Regions from separate parts of the Streptomyces sp. G7(2002) genome, predicted to be linked through region 1. Evidence: riboswitches for the same ligand, from Rfam matches in the RefSeq annotation. Region 1 holds a riboswitch; the other holds the start of a gene.
The links. Region 1 has a riboswitch for ZMP and ZTP ahead of NUT86_RS25605 (serine hydroxymethyltransferase). Riboswitches for the same ligand answer to the same signal wherever they lie in the genome.
Positions count from the first base shown of each region.

Region 2: linked by a shared signal. The riboswitch ahead of NUT86_RS04620 (bifunctional 5,10-methylenetetrahydrofolate dehydrogenase/5,10-methenyltetrahydrofolate cyclohydrolase) and the one ahead of NUT86_RS25605 (serine hydroxymethyltransferase) in region 1 are both predicted to bind ZMP and ZTP.

Region 1 is NZ_CP102609.1:6,016,899-6,025,774, reverse strand. Features, by position in the region: gene NUT86_RS25610 (cytochrome P450 family protein) at 180-1,493, shown strand; gene NUT86_RS25605 (serine hydroxymethyltransferase) at 1,549-2,850, opposite strand; ZMP/ZTP riboswitch at 2,893-2,984, opposite strand; gene rocD (ornithine--oxo-acid transaminase) at 3,115-4,320, shown strand; gene NUT86_RS25595 (hypothetical protein) at 4,446-4,712, shown strand; gene NUT86_RS25590 (tetratricopeptide repeat protein) at 4,698-6,038, opposite strand; gene NUT86_RS25585 (hypothetical protein) at 6,230-6,544, shown strand; gene NUT86_RS25580 (glutathionylspermidine synthase family protein) at 6,596-7,786, opposite strand; gene NUT86_RS25575 (hypothetical protein) at 7,803-8,207, opposite strand; gene NUT86_RS25570 (Ig-like domain-containing protein) at 8,432-8,876, opposite strand, start outside.
Region 2 is NZ_CP102609.1:1,202,366-1,211,241, reverse strand. Features, by position in the region: gene NUT86_RS04655 (benzoate/H(+) symporter BenE family transporter) at 1-738, shown strand, start outside; gene NUT86_RS04650 (alkene reductase) at 853-2,001, opposite strand; gene NUT86_RS04645 (sigma-70 family RNA polymerase sigma factor) at 2,135-3,019, shown strand; gene NUT86_RS04640 (SPFH domain-containing protein) at 3,069-4,307, opposite strand; gene NUT86_RS04635 (hypothetical protein) at 4,416-4,637, opposite strand; gene NUT86_RS04630 (hypothetical protein) at 4,705-5,079, opposite strand; gene NUT86_RS04625 (hypothetical protein) at 5,242-6,171, shown strand; ZMP/ZTP riboswitch at 6,298-6,386, shown strand; gene NUT86_RS04620 (bifunctional 5,10-methylenetetrahydrofolate dehydrogenase/5,10-methenyltetrahydrofolate cyclohydrolase) at 6,408-7,262, shown strand; gene NUT86_RS04615 (SDR family NAD(P)-dependent oxidoreductase) at 7,374-8,195, shown strand; gene NUT86_RS04610 (NADH:flavin oxidoreductase) at 8,262-8,876, opposite strand, start outside.

The DNA of each region.
Region 1 (8,876 bases):
CGGGCCCGGCGGGCCGTGGCGCGGCGGGCCCCTCCCGGCGGCGCGGCGGGCCCACCCGGCGGACCGCCGCCGTCTGCGCCTCGGCGGGCTGTTCGGGGCGGCCGGGACCTGGAATCGTGGGCCTGTTGCGGCCGCGCGACCGCCCCGGATCACCGCCACCCGATCTGTGAGGACCGCTGATGACCGACGGACAGCCGATCTCCGACGACGACCGCCGCACCGCCCCCGCGCCCCTCCCCCCGCCCGGAGCCACCTGCCCCGTGCGCCCCGGAGGCGGGCCGCCGCACCGGCTCGCCTCCGGCGGCGCCGGCCGGGCCGCGGCCGATGCGCTGCTGCGGGAGGCCGGGGCGGTGGTCCCCGTCCTGCTGCCCGGGGAGGTGCCGGCCGTCGCCGTCACCCACCATGCGGTGCTGCGCGAGGTCCTCGCGCACCCCGAAGTCGCCAAGAACGCCTGCCACTTCGCGGCGCTGCACGACGGCACCGTGCCGCCCGGCTGGCCGCTGACCACCTTCGCCACCGTCGACGGGATGACCACGGCCGACGGCGCGGACCACCGGCGGCTGCGCGGCCTGGTGACCAAGGTGTTCACCCCGCGGCGGGTGGCGGCCCTGCGGCCCCGGGTGGTGGAGCTGACGGCCGCGCTGCTGGACGGGCTGCCGGGCGCCGCCGCGGCCGACGGCACGGTGGATCTGCGCCGGCACTTCGCCTATCCGCTGCCGATGAGCGTGATCTGCGAACTGCTGGGCGTGGACGCCGCCTTGCGGGACCGGCTGCACGAGCTGTCGAACCTGATCGTGGGCACGACCGGCACGGCGGACGAGGTGCAGGCGGCCAACCGTGAGATCACCGCCGTCCTCGGGGAGGTCGCCGAGGCCCGGCGGGCGGACCCCGGGGACGATCTGACCAGCGCGCTGCTCGCCGCCCAGGAGGAGGACGGCGACCGGCTGAGCGCACGGGAGCTGGTCGGCACCCTGCTGCTGATGATCATCGCCGGGCATGAGACCACGCTCAATCTGATCACCAACGCGGTGCGGGCCCTGTGCACCGGCCGCGAGCAGCTGGAGCTGGTCCGGGCCGGGCGGGCGACCTGGGACGACGTGGTCGAGGAGACGCTGCGCCACGACAGCCCGGTCGCCCACTTCCCGTTCCGCTATCCGGTCCGGGACCTGGAGCTCGGCGGCACGGTCGTGCCGCGTGGCACCCCGATGCTGGCCTCCTACTCCGCGGCCGGCCGGGACCCGGAGGCGTACGGGGCCGACGCGGACCGGTTCGACGTCACCCGGCGGCCCGCCACCCGGCATCTCTCCTTCGGCCACGGACCGCACTACTGCCTGGGCGCGCCGCTGGCCCGGCTGGAGGCGACCGTCGCCCTGGAGGCGCTCTTCACCCGCTATCCGGCGCTGGACCTCGCCGTCCCGGACGCGGAGCTGCCGCCGCACCAGAGCTTCATCGGCAACAGCACCCATGTCCTGCCGGTCCGGCTCACCGGCTGATCACGGCCGGTGAGCGGTGTACCGGGGCGACGGGTGCCCCGGTACACCGCGAGCCTCAGGCCGTCGGCAGCCCCGGCGCCGGGTAGGCCGCCATCAGCTCGGCCACCTCCGTACGGATCACCGCCAGCGCCTCCTCGTCGCCCTTCGCCGCGGCCTGGACGCTGCGGTCGATCCACTCGGCGACCAGCGGCATCCGGTCCGTGCCCAGTCCGCGGGAGGTGAGGGACGGGGTGCCGATGCGGATGCCGGAGGGGTCGAAGGGCTTACGCGGGTCGAAGGGGACGGTGTTGTAGTTGACGACGATGCCGGCCCGGTCCAGCGCCTTCGCGGCGACCTTGCCCGGGACGTCCTTCGAGGTGAGGTCGATCAGCACCAGGTGGTTGTCGGTGCCGCCGGAGACCAGGTCGTAGCCGCGGGCCAGCAGCGCCTCGGCGAGCGCCTTGGCGTTGGCGACGACGGCGTGCGCGTAGTCACGGAAGGACGGGGCGGCCGCCTCGCGCAGCGCCACCGCGATGGCGGCGGTGGTGTGGTTGTGCGGGCCGCCCTGCAGACCGGGGAAAACGGCCTTGTCGACGGCCTTGGCGTGGCTCGCCCGGGACATCAGCATGGCGCCGCGCGGGCCGCGCAGGGTCTTGTGCGTGGTGGTCGAGATGACGTCCGCGTGCGGTACGGGCGACGGGTGGGCGCCGCCCGCGATCAGGCCGGCGATGTGCGCGATGTCCGCGACGAGTACGGCGTCGACCTCCCGTGCGATCTCGCCGAAGGCGGCGAAGTCGATGGTGCGGGGGACGGCGGTACCGCCACAGAAGATGATCTTCGGGCGTTCCTTGCGGGCGAGGTCGCGCACCTCGTCGAAGTCGATCAGCGCGCTGTCGGGGCGTACGCCGTACTGCACCCCGCGGAACCACGTACCGGTCGCCGAGACGCCCCAGCCGTGCGTGAGGTGCCCGCCCATCGGCAGCGCCATGCCGAGCACGGTGTCGCCGGGCTCGGCGAAGGCGAGGTAGGCGGCGAGGTTGGCGGGCGAGCCGGAGTACGGCTGGACGTTGGCGTGCTCCACGCCGAAGACGGCCTTGGCCCGCTCGACGGCCAGCGTCTCGACCCGGTCGATGTTCTGCTGGCCTTCGTAGTAGCGACGGCCCGCGTACCCCTCGCTGTACTTGTTCTGCAGGACGGTGCCGGTGGCTTCCAGGACGGCGGCGGAGACGTAGTTCTCGCTGGGGATCAGTCGCAGCGTGTCGGCCTGGAGCTGCTCCTCGGCGCCGACCAGTGCGGCCAGTTCGGGGTCGGCGGCGCTCAGCGCGGGATGCGAAAGGGGCTGTGCGGCATGGGGCTGTGAGACATGCGGCTGTGACATGGCGTCCTCCGGGGCGGTCGATCGGTGTTGCCGGTCGTGGTCCCGGGGTGCCCAGGCGGGGCGGCACCTCGTGATGGTTGCCGCGCACCGCTTCCTCGAGGTTGCTTCCCCGTACGCCAGTCGCAGTGCGCAACGCAGAGTCTAGGACACCCCCCGGGGCCCTGTCCGGCGGATCTTCGCAGGCCGGGCGGTCCGGGCGGGCGCAACAATGGAGAGGGACGCGGCAGTGCCCGCGCCCGCACGGCCTACCGAACGGAGTCACCGGTGACGTCCACGGAACGCGGCATCGCGGCCGCCGAAGCCCACAGCGCGCACAACTACCACCCGCTGCCCGTCGTCGTGGCCACCGCCGAGGGCGCCTGGGTGACGGACGTCGACGGCCGCCGCTACCTGGACATGCTCGCCGGGTACTCCGCACTGAACTTCGGGCACGGCAACCGCCGGCTGCTCGACGCGGCCACGGCACAGCTGGAGCGGGTCACACTCACCTCACGCGCCTTCCATCACGACCGGTTCGCCGACTTCTGCACCCAGCTGGCGGAGCTGTGCGGGATGGAGCTGGTGCTCCCGATGAACACCGGCGCCGAGGCGGTCGAGACGGCGGTGAAGACGGCCCGTAAATGGGGCTACAAGGTCAAGGGCGTCCCGGACGGCCGGGCGAAGATCATCGTCGCGGACAACAACTTCCACGGCCGGACGACCACCATCGTCTCCTTCTCCACCGACCCCGAGGCACGCGCCGACTTCGGCCCGTACACCCCCGGCTTCGAGATCGTCCCGTACGGCGATCTGCCCGCGCTGGAGGCCGCCGTCGACGCCGACACGGTCGCGGTGCTGCTGGAGCCGATCCAGGGCGAGGCGGGCGTGCTGGTGCCGCCGCCGGGCTACCTGGCGGGCGTACGGGAGCTGACCCGCAGCCGGAACGTGCTGTTCATCGCCGATGAGATCCAGTCGGGGCTGGGCCGCACCGGCCGGACCTTCGCCTGTGAGCACGAGGGCGTGGTGCCCGACATGTATGTGCTCGGCAAGGCGCTGGGCGGCGGGGTGGTGCCGGTCTCGGCGGTGGTCTCCTCCCGCGAGGTGCTGGGCGTCTTCGCCCCCGGCGAGCACGGCTCGACGTTCGGCGGGAACCCGCTCGCCTGCGCGGTGGCGCTGGAGGTCATGGCGATGCTGCGGACCGGTGAATTCCAGCAGCAGGCCGTGGAACTGGGCGAACATCTGCACAGCGAGCTGGGGCTGCTGGTGGGCGGCGGCGCGGTGGACGCGGTGCGCGGCCGCGGACTGTGGGCCGGTGTGGACATCAACCCGTCGCGCGGCACGGGACGGGAGATCTCCGAACAGCTGATGGCGCGCGGGGTGCTGGTCAAGGACACCCACGGCTCGACGATCCGGCTCGCGCCGCCGCTGGTCATCAGCAAGGAGGACCTGGACTGGGGGCTCGATCAGCTGCGGGGGGTGCTGGAGGGATGAGGCGGGGCGCGTGCCGTTCTCCTCAGGATGTCGGCTCCAGCAGGGGACGTTCGGCCCGGTGAACCTTCCGCGCCGGGCCCGCGTCTTCCCCCGCGACCGCCACCCTGTGCCCAGGAGAACAGACCATGGCCGACAAGGACGTTGAGCAGACCGACGAGCGGGGTCACCTCCCGGGGCCCTGGTGGGCGGACCTCGGGACGTGGGGCGCTGTCGCACTGATCGTCTTCGGCGGCCTCGCGGCGGCATGGGCCTTCTTCCGGCTGCCCGGCACCCCGGATGAGCCGGCGGTCGGCTACTACTGGGCCGCCAAGGTCATCGCCATCGGCCTGGTGATTGTGGGAAGCGCCCTGCTCGGCCGCCGTCGCACGCGACAGCCCTCAGGCGGAGAGTGAGGCCGGGGTGACGAGCCGGGCGCGTTCGTCGAGTTCGCGGGCTGCGGGGTTCTTGAGGTGGGGGCGGATGAGTTTGAACATTGTTTGCATGCGCTGATCTGCCCGCCCCGACTGCACCAGAGGGTAATCGTCCAGGGCGAGATGCCATGTCGCGCATGCTGCTTCGAGGTGGCCGATTTCCAGTTGCCGCTCGGCCAAGGTGGCGCGGTGGCGTACGCGAGCGCGACGGTAAACGCTGTAGCGCACCTTGTCCGATTCCTGCATGGCCTTGATGGAGCCGGGAACATCGCCGAGTTCGTACCGGACCTGGCTGGTGTGGTAATTCAGGGCTGCCGGATCGTATGAGCCGAACGCCTTCCCCCTTGACTCAGCCCTCTCCATGGCCACCTCGGCCTCTCGTAGATACATCAGCGCCTTGCTGTGGTCGCCGATTTGCGCGGAGGTGTGCGCCTGCTGCCCGGCAAGGAAGGCGCGCATTCGCGGGCCGGCTTGCGGAGACGCGGCAGCCGCAGCGTCAGCGAGCCGCATTGCCTGCCTGCCGTGCCGTAGGTCAACAGCCTGCACACTCATCCCCCGAAGCGTTGTGCAGTACGTCAAGTGATCCTCTGCCGCTCCGGCAAGTTCCAACGCCTTGAGGTAATACTGTTGCGCAAGGCCGTGAACGCCTTCGTCCACCGCCATGTACCCCGTGAGATAGCACAAGTCGGCAGCAGCCGACATCATCGCTTTGCGTACCGGCTCGGAGGCGTCAGCCCGTAGATACGGGGTGACTGTGTTCACCAAAAAAGCCGCTGCCATCGGACGGGCGTGGCGCCCGCCGAATTGGTCGTCCAGTTCTGACACTCGTTCGGTCATGGCAATGACCATGTCGACCTCCGGCATGCCAATGCGCCGGGGTCGACCACTTTGAACGGCTTCCATCCTGCCCACCACATCCGGCCAATTGGGCACCGTCAGCGCAACGGAAAAAAGCCCTATACCGAGAACGCCGCGGCGCGAGGGGTCCATATCTCCCCTACTGAGATCGATCAGCCCTTCAACCGTGCCCGGAGTGGCATCGGAGCTATTGGCCGGTGCGGGGAATCCCACCTCGGCATGCGTGACCGGACGTCCCAGCTTCCGTGCCAGGGCCTCCACGATCAGCGGTCTGACCTGCTCCTTCGGCAGGTGACCTCGGCACCACTGATGGGCCGACGGCTCGCGGTACTTGAGCGGGGTTCCCCGCTCGGTGCCGATGCGGTTCACGGTCTGGACGAACTGCCGCAGCGTCCAGCCGGTCTGCCGGTAAAGCCGTTCAAGGTGCCGGTTCGGTTCCCGAGTGCCCACTAGCCCTCAACTCCCCGGTGTGCACGAGCACTTAAAGCTCTTAAAAGCCGCTTCCAGTGCCACCGTACCGCTGGGCGTAGCGGAGCCGTTGCCCAGAGCGAGGAAGGCCCTCCTCGCAAGACAGGGAGGACCCCCGCGACCGTGGTGGACGGCCCGGGGGCGTGGCCCTCAACTACAAGGGAGTTGACGACATGCCCAACGCTGCAGCGAGGGTCTTCGTCCGGCTGCTGCCGTGGACCAGCCCGGACGGCAAACCGTGCTTCCTGGCAGGCGACGGGACCGGATATGTCTCCCGCATCGCCGACCAGGTGGAGGAGGAGCAGCTCAGTTCTGCCGGCGATCTCATCGACGAGGCCCGCCGAGTGCTTGCCGCACTGGCGTGGACGCCCGGGGAACTGCACCTGCTGGCCGTTGAACTGACCGCGGCCCTTGCCGATGTCCGCCGGGTGGCCAAGAGCCGGGGCGGGCGCTTGACCGCTCTCGGGCCGGCGTCGGTCCACACATAGAAGTTCGGCTGTACCCCTGACCGGGGAGCCCGAGCGGGCCCCCCGGCGGATTCAGCGGATCACATGCGGCAAGAACCGCGCGTACTCATCGGTGACCGGTCCCGCCGACTCCCGGATGCCGAGGCCCGCCGCCTCGTCCTCGACGACCCAGGCGCCGAGGACGACGCGGTTGCCGTCGAAGTCCGGGAGCGGGGCCAGCTCCTGGTAGCAGCAGGGGTCCTCGGGTCCCCGCAGCACCGGTTCGGCGCCCGGCTCGTGCAGGGTGACCCCGGCGCCCTCCCGGCCGAGCAGTGGCTTGGCGACGTAACCACGGGTGTGTGCCAGCTCGCGCGGCCCGTCGAGGTAGGCGGGCAGCAGATTCGGATGCCCCGGATACAGCTCCCACAGGATCGCCAGCAGCGCCTTGTTGGAGAGCAGCATCTTCCAGGCGGGCTCGATCCAGAGGGTGGAGCCGGTGCCGCCGCCGTTGTCGAGGGTGTCCAGGACGTACGGGCCGAAGTCGTCGGTGGCCAGCCACTCCCACGGGTAGAGCTTGAAACAGGCCCGCATGAAGCGCAGCCGCTGATCGACGAAGCGGCCCGACAGCCGGTCCCAGCCGATGTCCTCCATCGAGATGGCGACCGTCTCCAGGCCCGCCTGCTGCGCCGTCTCCTCCAGATAGGCGACGGTCATCAGATCCTCGCCGAGCTCGTCGCCCGCCGAGTGCGCGAAGTGCAGCGGTGCGCCGGGCGGCAGCAGCGGGGCCTGCCGCTTCCAGGCCGCCACCAGCCGCTCGTGCAGCGAGTTCCACTGGTCGGCGCCGGGAAAGCGCTCCTCCATCCAGAACCACTGCGGGCTGGCGGCCTCGACCAGCGAGGTCGGCGTATCGGCGTTGTACTCCAGCATCTTGGCCGGGCCGGTGCCGTCGTAGTGCAGATCGAACCGCCCGTAGAGGGAGGGGAGTTCGTCACGGCGGCGCCAGGATTCGGCGATCAGCTTGGCCAGCCGCGGGTCCTCGATGCCGAGGTCGGCGAAGCGGTCCTTGTCGACGATGTGCGCGGCCGCGGCCAGGCACATGCCGTGCAGCTCCTCGACGACCTCCTCCAGGGCCTCGACCTCGGGGAGGGTGAAGGAGTAGTACGCGCTCTCGTCCCAGTACGGGCGCAGCGAGTCGTCCGGGTAGCGGGTCAGCGGGTAGATCAGGCCCTGCGCCTCGACGGTCTGCTGCCAGCCGGGGCGCGGGTCGATGGTGTGGCGTTCCATACCGTGCCGCGTCCGCTCAGCCGCCGGAGGAGCCGTGCCGACCGCCCGAGCCCGAGCAGCCGAAGCCGCCGCGGTTGACGGCCGTGCTCTTGCTGAAGGTGCCGTTGTCGGCGTATTTGCCGCCGGAGTTGTCCGGGGCGTAGTACCACTGGCCGTCGACGGACTTGCCGCGGCCGCTCTTTCCGTATCCCCCGCTGCTGGAACCACTGCTGGAACCGCTGCTTCCGGAGGATGAACTGCCGCTTGCCGAACAGTTCTTGGAGTCGACGATGCGATAGCCGTTGAGCGTGTCGTAGCTGTTGCGGTCGACGCAGCGCTTGTCGGGCTCGGAGCCGCAGGACGTCAGGGCGGCGGCGAGCGCACCCATGCTTCCCAGGATGACCGTGCTAGACCGCAGCCGCCGGCGTGCATTTTCCGCCATGTCGTGCCTTCCCCCGTGAACATTTGTCTGAGCACGGACAGCCTAAAGGGCACCCGTGGGCCGGTTGCAACACGGGGCGGCCCGCTCTCCGGCGGTGCCTCGGACATCCACGACGGTCCCGGACGAAGGCCGTGGCCGGAAGCGCCGTGGCCGGAAGACAACAGTCGGGCGCCGGACCGCCCTCGGATGAGGGTGGCCCGGCGCGAGGGGCAGGAAAGGGCGTGTCAGGCGCCGACGACGGTCTGGGTGTCGGTGTCGGACGAGCCGGTGAAGTTGGTGTCACCGCCGTAGACGGCCGTGACGGTGTAGATCCCCGCCGTGGCAAGCGGCGAGCTCGCGGCGGCGACACCGTCGCCGTCGACCGTGCCGGTCAGGGTCACGGTGGTCACCCCGTCGGTGACGGTGAAGGTGACCGTGCCGGTCGGGTCGCCGCTGCCGGGCGCCACCGGCTGCACGAAGGCCAGGAAGGCCACCGTGTCACCGGCGTTGGACGGGTCGGGGAACGAGGTGACGGTCGTGGTGGTCGCGCTCTGGCTGACCGTGTGGATGTCGGTGCCGGTGGAACCGGTGAAGTTGGCGTCACCGCTGTAGATGGCGAAGACGTTGTGCGGGCCGGCTTCGAGGGTGCTGGTGGTGATGGTGGCCACGCCCCCGGAGACGGTGGCGGTC
Region 2 (8,876 bases), 4.8 Mb from region 1:
ATTGCCGGTTCCGTGCTGGTCGCCTACCTCCTGGCGAAGCGGTGGCTGCCCCGGTACGCCGTATTGGTCGCCCTGGCGGCGGGTGTCGCGGCCAGTGCCGTCAGCTCCCGGCTGGACATCCATCTGGACCGGATCGAGCTCGCCAAGCCCGTGCTGACGACCCCGGAGTTCTCGCTCGCCTCCCTCATCGGCATCGCGGTGCCGATGATCCTGGCGACGCTCGCCTCACAGAACGCACCGGGTATGGCCGTGCTCACCGCGTCCGGCTACGAGCCCAAGGACCGCCTGCTGATCGGTTCCACGGGTCTGGTCTCCACGGCGCTGGCACCGTTCGGCTCCCATGCCATCAACCTCGCGGCGATCACCGCCGCCATCTGCACCGGCCCCGAGTCGCACCGCGACCCGAAGCGGCGCTATGTGGCCGGAGTCTCCTGCGGAGCGTTCTACCTCCTCATCGGGGCCTTCGGCTCCACGCTGGTGGTGCTCTTCGCGGGCCTGCCCAAGGAACTGGTGGCGGCGGTCGCCGGAGTCGCCCTGCTCGGTGCGCTGGCCGGCGGGCTGACGGGGGCGGTCAAGGAGGAGAAGGACCGCGAGGCGGCCCTGATCACCTTCCTCGCCACCGCCTCCGGTGTCACCCTCTTCGGCATCGGATCCGCCTTCTGGGGGCTGCTCTTCGGCGTCATCGCGCACTTCGTCCTGACCCGTTGGCGCGGTACGCCCACGGAACCCGCCAAGTGATCCGGGCCGGCCGTGCGCCGGCGGCGGCCATGACCTGACCGGGGCCCGCACGGGCCGCCGGGCACCTTTGTGTGTCCGGCGGCCCGTGCCGGCGGTGATCCGCCCAAGTCCCGCTCATACCCCGGGGACGAGCGCGTCCGCGGCCCCTGCGCCACTCCCCGACAAGGCGTAGTCGACATAGCCCCCGGCCCCGCCGGTGTAGTACGTGGCCGGGTCACCGACGGCCGGCTCCTGCCGCAGGGCGAACCGGGTGACGAGGTCGGGGTTGGCGATGAAGTGCGTGCCGAAGGACACGGCGTCGGCGATCCCGGCGTCGAGGACGGCGTTCCCCGACTCACGGTCGAAGCCGTTGTTCGCGATCAGGGGGCCGTCGAACCGCCGCCGGTAGCGTGCGAGCGCCGCGAGGTCGGGGGCCTCGTCCGCCGCGGTGCGGTCCCGGCCCCGCAGGTGCAGGTAGGCGACCGGACGGTCGTTGAGCTCCGTCACCAGTGCGTCGTGGTCGGCGAGCGTCTCCTCGTCGGCCCGGTAATGCTCCCCCTCGTTCCAGTAGGGCGCCAGGCGGACGCCGACGCACCGGCCGTGCCACGGCTCGGCGACCGCGTCGACGATGTCCAGCAGCAGACGCCGCCGGCCCGTACGGTCACCGCCGTAGGCATCGGTGCGGCGGTTCAGCCGTGGGTTGAGGAACTGCGCGATCAGAAACGCGCCGAGGGCACCGATCTCGACCCCGTCGAACCCCGCGCGCCGGGCGTTCTCCGCGGCGGCACGGAAGTCGGCGACCGTGGCCGCGATGTCGGCGGTGGTCATCTCCCGGGGAGTGACCGTCTCCTTGAACCCGCCGGCGGTGAAGGACCTCGTACGGGGGTTGACCGCCGACGGCCCGCCGGGCAGCTCTCCTCCCAGGTGGTCGGGGTGCGAGGCGGCGCCGGTGTGCCAGAGCTGCAGCACGATGCGGCCGCCGAGGGCGTGCACGACATCGGTGACCCGCCGCCACCCGGCGATCTGGTCCTCGCGGTAGATGCCGGGAACGTGGACGAAGCCGACCGCCCGTTCGCTGACCCAGGTCCCCTCGGTAATGATCAGTCCGGCGGTGGCCCGCTGGCCGTAGTAGGCGGCGTGCAACTCCGTCGGTACGAGCGCGGCGTTGGCCGCGCGGCCCCGGGTGAGCGGGGCCATCACCACACGGTTGGGCAAGGAGAGGCCGCCGAGGTCCGCGCGCCGCAGCAGCGGCTGGTCGGCGGTGGTCGGCAGGGTACTGCTCATGGTGTGTTCCTCCTGGTCATCGGGCCGGGGCGGTGGCCGGGCCCGGAATCCGGGCCGGACGGCGGGCGCCGGTCACCTCGGCCCGGTGGTGCGCGTCATCAAGGTGACGGAGCGGGACGAGGAAAGGTGACCGATGGACGAGCAGGACCGGCTGGCGGAACGGTTCGAGGCACAGCGCGGCCATTTGCGCGCGGTCGCCTACCGGATGCTGGGCTCCCTCAGCGATGCGGACGACGCCGTGCAGGAAGCCTGGCTACGGCTCAGCCGTGTCGACAGCGGAACCGTCGAGAACCTGCCCGGCTGGCTGACGACGGTCGTGTCGCGGCTCTGCCTCGACATCCTGCGCTCCCGCACCGCACGACGGGAGGAACCGGTCGGACAGCAACCGCCCGACCCGGCCCGGGACGCCGAGGACGGGACCGGCCCGGAACCCGAAGCGCTGCTGATCGACTCGGTCGGCCGGGCCCTGCTGGTGGTGCTGGACACCTTGGCTCCCGCCGAGCGGATCGCCTTCGTCCTGCACGACATGTTCGCCGTGCCGTTCGACCGGATCGCTCCCCTCGTGGAACGTTCGCCGGTGACCACGAAGAAGCTCGCCAGCCGCGCACGTCACAAGGTCCAGGGCACCCCCGCCGTTCCCGCCGCCGATCTCGCCCGGCAGCGGAAGGCCGTCGACGCCTTCCTCGCCGCCTCGCGCGACGGCGACCTCGACGCGCTGCTCGCGGTGCTGGCCCCCGACGTCGTGCGCCGGGCCGACCCCGCTGCCCTGCCCCCGGGCGCGCCGACGGAGCTCCGCGGTGCGCACTCGGTGGCCGCGGGGACCCTGGTCTTCGGGCGGAAGGCACGCTTCGCGGCGCCGGCGCTGGTGAACGGGACCGTGGGGATCGTCGTGGCCCCGCGTGGCCGGCTGCTACTCGCCCTCACCGTCACCGTCGAGGGCGAAAGGATCTCCGCCTACGAAGTGATCGCCGACCCCGCCCGTCTCCGGCGACTCGACCTCGCCGTCCTCGACGTGTGACCGGCGGCCACGGCCCGGCGCGCCGTTCCGGTCCCGTACGGATGTCCGGTCAGGACGCACCGGACCCGGCGCCGTCCTGCTTCAGCTTCGTCACCTTCCGTGGCAGTGATCCCGCGCCGTCGGCCAGCGGGGGAGTGGCGCCGGGCGTGCCGGCCCCCTTCTTCAGGCTGTCGAGAATGGCCAGCCCCTGGCCGACGATGCCGGAGACGATCTCGTTCATCCCGTCGGTGCCGTTGAGGACGGTCAGCCGGGCGCCGGCGAGGCCCTCGGCCGCGGCCTCGGTGAGGGCGGGGAGGTTCTCGACGGTGCGGTTGGCGGCGATCAGCTCCTGGTTGCCGTCCCGCAGCGAGCCCGCGAGGGCCGTGTTGGCGTCGGCGCGCGCCTGGGCGACGGTCCGCTCGGTGTAGGCGCGGGCGTCCGCCTCGTACCGGACCTGGTCACGCTGGGCCTCCGCCAGGGTGCGCAGCCGGTAGGCCTCGGCGTCCGCGGGGCGGCGAACCTCGCCCTCCAGCCGCTGGGCGGCGAGCGAGGCCTGCCGCTGGGCCAGCGCGGTCTGCTCCTCGATGACCTCCTGCGAGGCCCTGGCCTGCGAGAGCGGGCCGGCCTGTGCGGCACGGGCGTTGTACTGCTCGGTCTCGGCGAGGAACCCGGCCCGCTTGATCGCGGTGTCCCGCTCGTACTCGGCCTTCAGCGCCGCCGCCTGCTGCTCCCGTTCGGTCGCCTCCTGGTCGGCCTTGGCCTGCGCGATCCGGGCCGCGCTGGCGACCGCGGCGGCGTGCGGGGCGGCGAGATTGGTGATGTAGCCGGAGGTGTCGGCGATCTCCTGGATCTGCAGGGCGTCGACGACGATGCCGAGCTTCTCCATCTCGGAGTGGCTGCCGTCCTTGACCTCCTGGGCGACCCGGTCCCGCTCCCGGATGATCTGCTCGACGGTCAGTCCGCCGACGATCGAGCGCAGATGACCGGCGAAGATCCGCCCCACCAGCTCTTCCATGGTGGCCTGCTCGGAGAGGAACCGGCGCGCGGCGTTGGCGATGGACGTCTGGTCGTCCCCGACCTTGAAGACGGCAACCGCCCGGACGCCGAGCCGGATGCCCTGCTGGGTGACGCAGTCCTCGGAGATCTCCGCCTCCCGCAGCGACAGCGACAGCACGGACGCCTTCTGTTTGACGGGCAGGACCCAGCAGCCATGGCCGGTGACGATACGGAATTGGGCGTCCCCGGCCCGGCGCTTCGAGCCGGAGATCAACAGCGCCTCGTTCGGCGCCGGAACATGCCAGAACAACATCGGAAGGCTCCTGGTCCGGTGCGACCGGCCTCGGCCGGGGCGCGGGGACGGCCGCGGGAAAGGGGAGTGCTCACGTGGTCGGCGGGCCCGGTCTGCGGGACCGCCGGGTCACGCGGGCAGCGGCGCGACGATCACCGACCGCGCCGAGGTGTGCTCCACCACGATGACCTGCGTGTGCCGGGCGATGGGCTCGCGGGACCAGGCGGCGAAGGCTTCGGTGCCGCCGCGTACGGGCAGCAGCACCTCACCCGGGCCGTCGGTCGGGATCGAGACGGTCACCCGCCCGATCACCCCGATCGGGCTGAAGTCCGTGTCATCCGTTGCGCTCACCCGGGCTCCGTCGCTGGTCAAAGCCGCTGTCGGCGCAGTCGCCGGACAGCGGGAAATCCTCGACAACTCAACGGTACTCCGGCCGGGGTGCCGCCGGCCCGGCAGCCGCGGCGGAGCCGGTTCCGGCGTCCAGACGGGCGGGCCGGGCCGACGGGACCGACGGCTTTCTCGGCGGCAGTACGTCGGGCGCGCGATGGGGCCGGAGGGCCGTGAGGGCGCTCTCGGTCTCCTCCATCAGGGCACGGTAGGAGACCAGGCGCTGCCACTCGGGATCGGCGACCCCGGGCACCGTGGCGGCACGCTCGGTCCACTGCTTCACCAGCCCGGCGTACACCGGTGTCTGCCTGATGACCTCCGCGGTGATCCACCGCGGCATCTGCCCGGGGCGGGGGAGGGACGTCTGTCCGTGACCTGCGACGGTGCCGGAAGAGGGGACGCTCATGGCCGTAGAAACGATTCTTCGACGCTGGGGTCACTGCGTATTTTTGCAGCCGTCCGTACTTCCGCCAGGCAGGCAGGGACGGGTCTCCATCGAATATCACCTTATGCAGTGATCTATAGCCGGGAAGCGGTCCAATCCGGACGAAGGAACGTTGTCGCAGTCATGGAACCGAGGGAGTTGTGGGAGCGCCACGCGGTACTCGCACAAGCGTTTTGCAGCAGCGATGACGAGGTCCGCCGGACGCAGGGACTCCTCGACGAGGCCGAGGCCCGCCGTTCGCGGACCCTGGCCGCCTTCGCCGTGACCGTGGGCAGTGACGCGGTGGTGGCGGAGCTGCTCGGCCTGGACGAACGCGAAGTGCGGCTGGCCCGGCGCACGGTGGGCAAGGAAGACGCCCGCGCGGTCGCCAAGAGCCTGCTCGCACAGCCCGCGTGCGAGCAACCCCCCGCACCGCAGCAGCCCGCGCAGCAGGCCCCCGCACCGCAGCCCGCGCAGACGGCCGCCGCCCCAGGGGCCGCCGTGCACCCTCCGGGCCCCTCGGCCCCACCGCAGGCAGTCCCGGTCGCCGTGCCCCAGCCCCCCTCCGAGCCGGCCTGGGCACCGGCGCTGGACGCCGTCCTGATGAGCAGCTGGCACAACGGAGTTGACCTCACCGCCCTGGCCACCGAACTCGGTCTCGACGTCCGGCTGCTGGTGGCCCGCGCACAACAGCTGTCCGCCGAGAGCCGCCCGGTCCAGCCCCCGGCGTCGGACCGCACGGGCCGGCACCGCCGGATGGTCAGTCCCCCGTCCTCCCCACAGCCCGAGACCCCCCACCTGACCTGGCGCGAGCGACCACAGCAGCCTCCACGGGAGCACTACGAGCATGAGCCCTGGAAGCAGCAGCCGTATCAGAACTACCCGGACCCGCAGGAGTACCAGGAATACCGGGTGTACGAGGAACACCAGCAGTATCAGCAGCCCACCCAGCCCACCTGGGATGCCAACGCCATCACCGCTGCCCAGCACGACTGGGACGGCATCCTCAGCCAATGGGAGGCCACCGCCGCCCCTCAACCACCTCTCTCCGCACCCGGTCAGGGAGGGGGGTGACGAGCCTGCGCCGTCGTGCGCCGGAGGTATCCGGGCCGTCGAAGGGCGTCGCCTGCCGTAGCCGCCGCAGCCGGGGCTGGGGCCGATGCCGCCCCTGGGCGGACGATCAGACGTCGATTACAGTGGGCGCCGAGCCGTGACTGGCGCTTGGGTGGAGTACCACCGGGGAGCGGCTCGGCCATCCACGGTCCGTGCCGCGCGCCTGGGCGATCCCACACGACGCTCAGGAGCAGCCCATGTCCCCGGAAGCCCGCCTCATGGACGGCAGCGCACTGGCCCGCAGCATGGTCGAACAGGCCGCCCGGCGCGCGGCCGACCTCACCGAACGGACCGGCACGGCCCCGTGTCTGGCGACCGTTCTCGTCGGCGAGGACCCCGCCTCGGTGACGTATGTACGCATGAAGCGCAACCGGTGCGCCAAGGCCGGAATTCTCTCCCGGCATGTCGCACTGCCCGCCGCCACCACGACCGCGGAGCTGGTCGACACGATCACCGCGCTGTCGAACGACCCCACCGTGCACGGCATCCTGCTGCAGCACCCGGCCGGCCCGCACATCGACGAGCGGGCCGCGTTCGAGGCGATCGCCCCCGAGAAGGACGTCGACGGCGTCACCTGCCACTCCTTCGCCGCGATGAGTTTCGGCCTGGACGGCTTCGCCTCCTGCACGCCCGGCGGCATCCTCCGGCTGCTGGACCACTATGACGTCGACCTGGCCGGCAAGCACGCCGTCGTGGTCGGCCGCAGCGCGATCCTCGGCAAGCCGGTGGGGATGCTGCTGCTCGGCCGCAATGCCACCGTCACCTACTGCCACTCCCGCACCACCGACCTGGCGTCGCTCACCAAGGAGGCCGATGTCCTGATCGCGGCCGTCGGCCGGCCCCGGTTCCTGAGCGGTGAGCACCTCAAGCCCGGGGCCGTCGTGATAGACGCCGGCTCCAACCCGGGCAACGTCGGCGATGTGGACTTCGACTCGGCGCGCACCCGCGCCGCCCTGATCACCCCGGTCCCCGGCGGCGTCGGCCCCATGACCATCGCCACCCTGCTCACCCAGACCGTGGACGCCGCGGCCGCCCAGCTGAACGCGGGCTGACCGCCGGCCGCCGGGGTGCGGTTAGGGGCCGGAAATGTCCGCCCGGCTCGCGAGGGCCGTCCGTATGATCACGAGGTCGGTAGGCGACCATCCTCGGAGGCTGGAACGACCATGGCGGAACAGCGAGTTGTCATTGTGACGGGCGGCGGTACGGGGATCGGCGCCGCCACCGCCCGGCTGCTGCGGGCGGCCGGGCACCAGGTGGTGATCTCCGGCCGCCGGCCCGAACCGCTGCACCGCCTGGCCGAGGAGACCGGAGCGCTGGCCCATCCTTCGGACGCCGCGGATCCCGAGGCGGTGCAAGGCCTCGTCGAGACGGCCGTATCCGCCTACGGAAGGCTCGACGGACTGGTTCTCAACGCCGGTATCGCCCGCAGCGGTGCCGTCGGCGACCTGTCCGTCGAGGACTGGGAGGCCGTCATGACCACCAATGTCACCGGCCCGTTCCTGCTCCAACGCGCCGCCCTTCCCCACCTGTTGGCCGCACGGGGTGCGGTGGTCGCCGTCGCCTCCGTCTCGGCTCTGCGCAACGGCGACGGCAATGCCGCCTATGCGACCTCCAAGGCGGCGCTGCTCCAGCTGTGCCGCTCCCTCGCCGTCGACTACGGGCGGGACGGGCTGCGCGCCAATGTCGTCTGCCCCAGCTGGGTGCGTACGGAGATGGCCGACCGGCGGATGGCGCGCTTCGCCGAGGAGGCCGGGCTGGCGGACGGCGGGGTGGATGCCGCGTACGAGGAGGCCACCCGGCTGCTCCCCGTGGGCCGCGCCGGGCAGCCGCAGGAGGTCGCGGAGGCGATCAGCTGGCTGCTCTCACCCGCCGCTTCCTTCGTCAACGGCGCGGTCCTCACTGTCGACGGTGGGGCGACGGCCATCGACCCCGGAGGCGCCGCGTTCACCTACCGCATCGAGCCACGCGACGGTGCGGAGAGCTGAGCCGCCCGGCGGAGCGGTGCGGGCGCCGGGCGCGGAGCGGAACGGCCGCGCCCGGTGCGTCCGGTGTCAGCTCAGCGTCCGCAGCATCGAGGCGTCGAACGGTACGAGGGCGTCGGTGCGGCCCTCGAAGATCTTGGCGGCCCACTCCGGGTCGCCGAGCAGGGCCCGCCCGATGGCGACGAGGTCGAACTCGTCCCGCTCCAGCCTGTCCAGCAGCCGGTCGATGCCGGCGACGCCCGCCTGTTCGCCCTTGAACGTCCCGATGAACTCGTTGTCGAGTCCGACGGAGCCCACGGTGATGGTCGGCCGGCCGGAGAGCTTCTTGACCCATCCCGCGAGGTTGAGGTCCGAGTCCTCGTACTCGGGAAGCCAGTAGCGGCGCGTCGAGCAGTGGAACGCGGTGACGCCGGCCTCGGTCAGCGGCGCCACGACCGCCTGGAGCTCCTCCGGCGAATCGGCCAGGCGGGCCTGGTAGTTGTTCATCTTCCACTGGGACATCCTGAAGAGGACCGGGAAGTCCGGGGAGACCGCTTCCCGGCAGGCCGCCACGATCTCGGCGGCGAAGCGTGTACGGGCGGTGGGGCTGCCGCCGTAGGCGTCGGTACGCCGGTTGGTGCCCGACCACAGGAACTGGTCGATCAAGTAGCCGTGTGCACCGTGCAGTTCGACGCCGTCGAAGCC